2 linked regions of the Eleftheria terrae genome follow. The protein of the gene in region 1 interacts with the protein of each later gene in a pairwise test. Links are inferred from orthologs where the notes say so. Each region holds a gene or a part of one and is shown on either strand. Other genes may lie near its edges.

Region 1 (2,728 bases):
GCCGCGAACCACTCGGCCAGTCCCCGGTGCAGCCGGATCTCGGGCTTGCCGCTCGGTGCCTTGACGACCTCGCAGTCGCGCCAAGTCATCGGCATGCGCATGCCCAGGCCGATGGCCTTGGAGAACGCCTCCTTGGCCGAGAAGCGGGTCGCCAGGTAGCGCACGCCGCGCGCCGGCACCTTGGCCAGCCGCTGGTGGAACACCTCGATCTCGTGCGGCCCCAGCACCTTCAGCGCAAACCGCTCGCCATGGCGCTGCAGCGCCGCCTCGATGCGGCGGATGTCGCAGATGTCGGTACCGATGCCGTAGATCATGCGCGCGGGTCGCGGGCGCGCACCGCCTCGGCCTTGAAGTCGGCAATGGCCTGGCGCAGGCCGACGAACACCGCATGCCCGATCAGCGCGTGGCCGATGTGCAGCTCGCTCACCTCGGGCAGCGCGGCCACGGCCGCCGTACTGCTCGGAAACGGATGCGGCGCGGGCCGGTCCCACACGGCCAGGCCGTGGCCGGCGTTGGTCTGCAGGCCCAGTGCACGGCCGCGGCGCAGGCCGTCCTTCAGGCGCTGCAGCTCGCTGGCCATCCCGCCCTGGTCCTGCGCCCACCAGGCATTGGCATAGGCGCCGGTGTGCAGCTCGACGCAGGGCGCACCGGCGCGGGCGCTGGCCTCGATTTGGGCGGCGTCGGCGCCAATGAAGAGCGAGACCCGGCAGCCGGCCGCCGCGAGCCGGCCGCAGGCCTCCTTCACGCGGGCGAACTGGCCGACCACGTCGAGGCCGCCTTCGGTCGTCACTTCCTGGCGGCGTTCGGGCACCAGGCAGACGTGCTCGGGACGCACCTGCTCGATCAGCGCCAGCATCTCGTCGGTCACCGCCGCCTCGAAGTTCAGCGGCACCCGCAGCGCCGCCTTCAGGCGGGCCACGTCCTCGTCCCGGATGTGGCGGCGATCCTCGCGCAGGTGGAAGGTGATGATGTCGGCGCCCGCCTCCACGGCCAGTTCCGCCGCGGCCACCGGGTCGGGAAACCGACCGCCCCGCGCGTTGCGCAAGGTGGCGACATGGTCGATGTTGACGCCCAGCAAGGGCGCGTTCGAGGCTCCGGCGAAGATCATTTCTGCTGCAACTCCATCATCAGTTGCCGCGTGCGAAGCACGGGCGTCCCGAGATGATAGTGAAGCAGCAGACGCAACGCGCTCTTGAGTCCCGGCAAGGCGCCGGTACAGGCCTGCTGGGTGGCCAGCAGCGAGCCGGCGTCCAGGGCTTCCTGCAGCGCCGCCAGCGTGGCGCCGTCGACCGCAGCCGGTTCACCCAGGCGGGCGGGCCGCACGCCGAATTCGCCATGCAACAGGTAGCCTTTCTCGGGCCGCACCGGCTCCAGCGTCATCGTCACCACGCCCAGCTCCGGCAGCACGCCCAGCTGGCGCAGCAAAGTGAGCTCGAAGGCCCGCAGCGCCGCCTGCACCAGCTGTTCGTCACCGCTCGGCAGGTGCGGCAGGGTCTGCGCGTAGGCGTCGAACAGCTGCGGATGCGCATCGCCCCGCGCGAGCAGCTTCATCAGCAGTTCGTTGAGGTAGAAGCCGGTCAGCAGCGCCGCGCCGGTCAGCATGGCGCCGCCGCCGGCCCACTCGGCCGCTTTCAGGGTGTGCACCTCGGCGCTGTGCTCGTCGCGACTGCCGAAGCTCGCCGAGATGCGCTGGAACGGCAGCAGCACCGCCCGCAGTTGCGAGTACGGCCGCTTGGCGCCCTTGGCCACCACCGCGACCCGGCCATGCTCCCGGGTGAAAAGGTCGAGGATCAGGCTGGTCTCGCTCCAGTCGTAGCGATGCAGCACATAGGCTGGCTCGGCCGTGACCCGGAAGCCCGGACGTGCCGAGGCACTGCGACCCCGCGAGGCGGCCATGGCCGGTCAGCCTGCCCTTGCGGCAGCGTCACTCGTAGCCATAGCTGCGCAGGCGCTGCTCGTCATCGGCCCAGCCGGAGCGGACCTTGACCCACAGTTCGAGGAAGACCTTGCCGTCCATCAGGGTCTCGAGTTCCTGGCGGGCTTCGGAGCCGATGCGCTTGAGCCGCTCGCCGCCCTCCCCGATGACCATGCCCTTGTGGGCGTCGCGCTCCACCACGATGGTGGCCGAAATGCGGCGCAGCGCGCCTTCTTCCTCGAACTTGTCGATCACCACGGTCGAGGTGTAGGGCAGCTCGTCACCGGTGAGGCGGAACAGCTTTTCACGCACGATCTCACTCGCCAGGAAGCGCTCACTGCGGTCCGTCAGCGCATCCTCGTCATGCCACCACGGCTGATGCGGCAGGTAGGGGCGCACGATCTCCAGCAGGCGCTGCACGTCCTCGCTGCGCTTGGCGGTCAGCGGGACGAACTCGGCAAACGGGTGGCGTTCCTGCATGTCCTTCAGCCAGGGCGCCAGCTCGGCCCGGCGCAACACCTTGTCGAGCTTGTTGGCCACCAGGAAGACCGGCTTGCCCTCAGGCACCAGCGACAGCACCTTGGCATCGTCGAGCCCGAAGCGGCCCGCCTCCACCACGAACAGCACCACGTCCACGTCGCTCAGCGAGGACAGCACCGCGCGGTTGAGGGTGCGGTGCAGCGCGTTGCCGCGCTTGGTCTGGAAGCCCGGCGTGTCGACGAAGATGAACTGCGAGTCGCCCACCGTGCGGATGCCGGTGATGCGGTGGCGGGTGGTCTGCGCCTTGCGGGAGGTGATGCTCACCTTCTGGCC
Region 2 (3,719 bases), 1.1 Mb from region 1 along the record:
GGCGCGGCCTGCGCAGTCCGCCCCATCGGCCGCTGCAGCGGCGGCCCAGCCAGCCGAGCCGCCGGCTCGGCAGCTGTCCGAGAACACCCCGGTCACCTCTGCCGGCCCGGCCCACCAGCCGCTCGCGGCGCCCCCGGTGGCCGCGGCCAGGCCGGTGGCCTTGCGCCAGTCAAGCACCGCGCCGGTACGCAGCATCCAGCCGCCGGCTCGCGCCAGCGCCGAACCCCCGCCTTGGGAGGACCTGCCCGAGGACCCTGCGCCGGCTGCTGCAGCCACTCGCCCCATCGCGCCCGCGCCGGCCCCGGCAGACCCCCGTCCGCCGCAGGTTGAAGCCGAGCCTGCGCCGGGCTCCGTGGTCCCGGCGCGAGCCGAGCCGGCCGTGCTCGACGTGGCACCGCCTGCCTTCGTGCAGCAGCAGCCGGCCTCCGTCGCTGCGCCGATCGCGGTGCCCGCCGCGGCGGACTCGCCCATTGGCGAGCGCTGGCATGCGCTGGTGCTGCAGATGGCTGAGCGCGAGCTGATTTCGGCCCTGGTGCGCGAACTCGCGATGCAGGCCGAGTGCTGCGCCATGGCCGACGGCGAGGCGCCCTGGCAGTTGCGGGTCGAGCGCAACACCCTGGCGGCCGAGGCCACCCGGGCCAAGCTGGAAGCCGCCCTCGCCGAGGTGCTGGGCCGGCCGGTGCGCCTGCAGCTCGAGGTGGCGCCGACGCAGGACACACCGGCCCGTCGTGAAGCCGCCAAACGCGCTGCGCGGCAGCGCCAGGCCGAGGAAACCATCCAGGGCGACCCGCTGGTGCGCTCCCTGATGCAGCAATTCAGCACCGCACGCATCGTGCCGGGCTCGATCCGGCCGGTATGAAGCTGTGCAGATTACCCGGGCGCCGGCCCCTTGATGCCGGCACCGACACCCCTTGAACCCGAAAGGAAAGACATGCTCAAAGGACAACTCGCGGGCCTGATGAAACAGGCCCAGCAGATGCAGGACAACCTCAAGCGCGCCCAGGAAGAACTGGCCAGCGTCGAGGTGGAAGGCCAGTCCGGCGCCGGCCTGGTGAAGGTGCTGATGACCTGCAAGCACGACGTCAAGCGCATCACGATCGACCCCAGCCTGCTGGCCGACGACAAGGACATGCTGGAGGACCTGGTCGCCGCCGCCTTCAACGACGCCGTGCGCCGCGCCGAGGAAGTCAGCCAGGAGAAGATGGGCAAGCTCACCGCCGGCATGCCGCTGCCGCCCGGCATGAAGTTCCCGTTCTGAGTGCCCGCGAGCGATTCGCGCCCGACCCGCATTCCCACACAACGCCGTACCGCTGCCACACATGTCGTCTTTCGATGCCCTGGTGCAGGCCTTGCGCCGCCTGCCCGGAGTGGGCCCGAAGTCGTCGACGCGCATGGCCTTCCACCTGCTGCAGCACGACCGGGAGGCAGCCCACCTGATCGCGCGGGCCCTCGACGACGCCATCCGTGATGTGCGGCACTGCCGGCTGTGCAATACCTTCACCGAGGCCGAGGTGTGCGACACCTGCCTCGACCCGCAGCGCGACACGGCGCAGTTGTGCGTGGTCGAGACGCCGGCCGACCAGGCCGCGGTGGAGCGCACCGGCAGCTACAAGGGGCTGTACTTCGTGTTGATGGGCCGGCTCAGCCCGCTGGACGGCATCGGTCCGCGAGAGATCGGCCTGGAGCGCTTGTTCGAGCGTGCCGCGGAGGGGGAGGTGCGCGAAGTGATCGTCGCCACCAACTTCACCGCCGAAGGCGAAGCCACCGCCCATGTGCTGGCCGAGGGCCTGAAGGCCCGCGGCCTGCGGGTGACCCGCCTGGCGCGCGGTGTGCCGGTGGGCAGCGAACTGGAATACGTCGACCTGGGCACCATCGCCCATGCCTTGGTGGAGCGGCGCTGAGCCGGGCCGCCTCTGTCCCCCCGCGGGATGCCTTTGCCAGGAGCGAAGACCGATGAGCATTGCCATCTGGTGTGTGTTGATCGCTGCCTTGCTGCCGATCGTGTGCGCAGGGCTGGCCAAATCCGGCCAGCTCGGCAAGCGCCGCAGCGAAGGCGGCTACGACAACCATGACCCGCGCGCCTGGCTGGCCCGCCAGCAAGGCTGGCGCCAACGGGCCAATGCGGCGCAGGCCAACAGCTTCGAGGCCTTGCCGTTGTTCATCGGCGCGGTGGCCATCGCCATCAGCACCGGCGCGCCGGCCGCGCGCGTGGACCTGTTGGCGGCGGCCTTCGTGGGGCTGCGGCTGGCCTACATCGCGCTGTACCTGGCCGACAAGGCGACCTTGCGCAGCCTGGTGTGGGCGGCTGCACTGGCCGTCAACATCGGCCTGTTGTTTTCCGGGACGGCAACGCGGGTGTGACGGGCAGTATCGCCGTCGCTGGGAGTTTCCCTGCCCGGATCGGTCCCGATTGGAGCCGGCAGGTCCTGCCGATAAGCTGCCGGTCATGCCGCTGCACCTGCCCGTTCCGCTGATGCGCCCTTCACGCCGCCCGAGCCGGCGCGACTGCCTGCGCACCTTCGGCGCCGCCGCGGTGCTGCTGGGCACCGGCCTGGGGGGCGCCCGGGCCCAGCCGGAGCAGGTTCGCGTCTCGGTGGCCCTCGGGCGGGGCGAGTCCTTCTGCCACCTGCCGCTGACGGTGGCGCAGGAGCTGGGCTACTTCCGCGCCGAGGGGCTCGACGTGCGACTGCTCGAAGTGCCGGAGCCGGGCAGTGCCTCGCATGCGGTGCTGGCGGGCGATGCCGAATTCGGTTCGGGCGCCTACCTGGGCCTCGTGTCCCGGCAATTGCAAGGGCATCCGCTGCGCACCGTGGTGCTCGAAGGGCGGACACCCAAGGTGTCCTTCGGTGTTTCTGCGCGGCTGATGTCGACCTGGCGCGGCATGGGCGACCTGCGGGGGCGGCGCCTCGGGGTGGCTGCGGCTGGCAGCCTGTCGCAGGTGCTGGCCCGCGTGTGCCTGGCCAAGGGCGGGCTCAAGCCGGCAGAGGTGCAGTTCGTCCCTCATGGTTCGATGCAGGAGGCCGTACAGGCCTTGCGCAACGGCGCGATCGACGCCCTGAGCCACCTGGACCCCGGCATGACACAGCTGGAGCTGCGCGGCGAGGCACGGGTGGTGGCCGATCCGCGCACGCCCAAGGGCGCACATGAGCTGTTCGGCGGCCCGATGCCGGGCACCTGCGTGTACGGGGCGCCGGCTTTCGTGGAGCGCCATCCGCGCACCTGCGAGGCCTTCGTCTATGCGGTGGTGCGGGGGCTGCGCTGGCTGCAGACGGCGCAGCCGCAGGACATCATCAAAACGGTGCCGGCCGAGCTGATGGGGGACCGTGCGCTCTATCTGGCGTCCTTCTTCAAGGTGCGCGAGTCCTACTCGCCCGATGGCGAGCTGCGTGAAGACGCCTTGCGCACCGCTTGGAAAGCGGCCGGCTGGCTGGGCGAGCCGCGGCCGCAGGACGACCTGCAGGCGCTGCTCGGCCGCAGCCATACCAACGAGTTCGTGCTGCGTGCCAGGGCCAGGCTCAGGGCCTGACCCCGGCGGTGCCTGGCCGCCCGGCGCTCGAGCGGCCTTGCGGTTCAGCCGCTCAGGCGCTCAACCAAACAGCCAGCGCAGGAAGCTCACCAGCGACTGGATGGGATTGACGGGGCGCGCATAGTCGGACGACTGGTCGGCCTCGACATGGCGCATCGGCGGCGCCTGGCGCTGCAGGACGTTCTCCACCACC

The links. Proteins that work in one complex are often made in the same cells at the same time.
Region 2: the proteins of recO (region 1) and recR interact in binary tests that used the Escherichia coli proteins (3 or more experiments, as listed by UniProt). The link is inferred for Eleftheria terrae from one-to-one orthologs.

Annotation. Positions count from the first base shown.
Region 1 is NZ_CP106951.1:2,168,328-2,171,055, forward strand. It holds recO (DNA repair protein RecO), read right to left. Parts: upstream 1,897-2,728; coding sequence 1,105-1,896; downstream 1-1,104. Other genes in the region: acpS (holo-ACP synthase), read right to left, coding at 1-314; N7L95_RS09440 (pyridoxine 5'-phosphate synthase), read right to left, coding at 311-1,108; era (GTPase Era), read right to left, coding at 1,925-2,728. UniProt on the Escherichia coli protein: Involved in DNA repair and RecF pathway recombination.
Region 2 is NZ_CP106951.1:1,088,461-1,092,179, reverse strand. What follows is about bases 406-3,110. They hold recR (recombination mediator RecR), read left to right. Parts: upstream 406-1,319; coding sequence 1,320-1,901; downstream 1,902-3,110. Other genes in these bases: N7L95_RS04835 (ABC transporter substrate-binding protein), read left to right, coding at 2,447-3,110; N7L95_RS04840 (MAPEG family protein), read left to right, coding at 1,954-2,361; N7L95_RS04850 (YbaB/EbfC family nucleoid-associated protein), read left to right, coding at 932-1,258; dnaX (DNA polymerase III subunit gamma/tau), read left to right, coding at 406-859. Also shown: more of dnaX, read left to right, coding at 1-405; more of N7L95_RS04835, read left to right, coding at 3,111-3,526; N7L95_RS04830 (pectin acetylesterase-family hydrolase), read right to left, coding at 3,587-3,719. UniProt on the Escherichia coli protein: May play a role in DNA repair. It seems to be involved in an RecBC-independent recombinational process of DNA repair. It may act with RecF and RecO.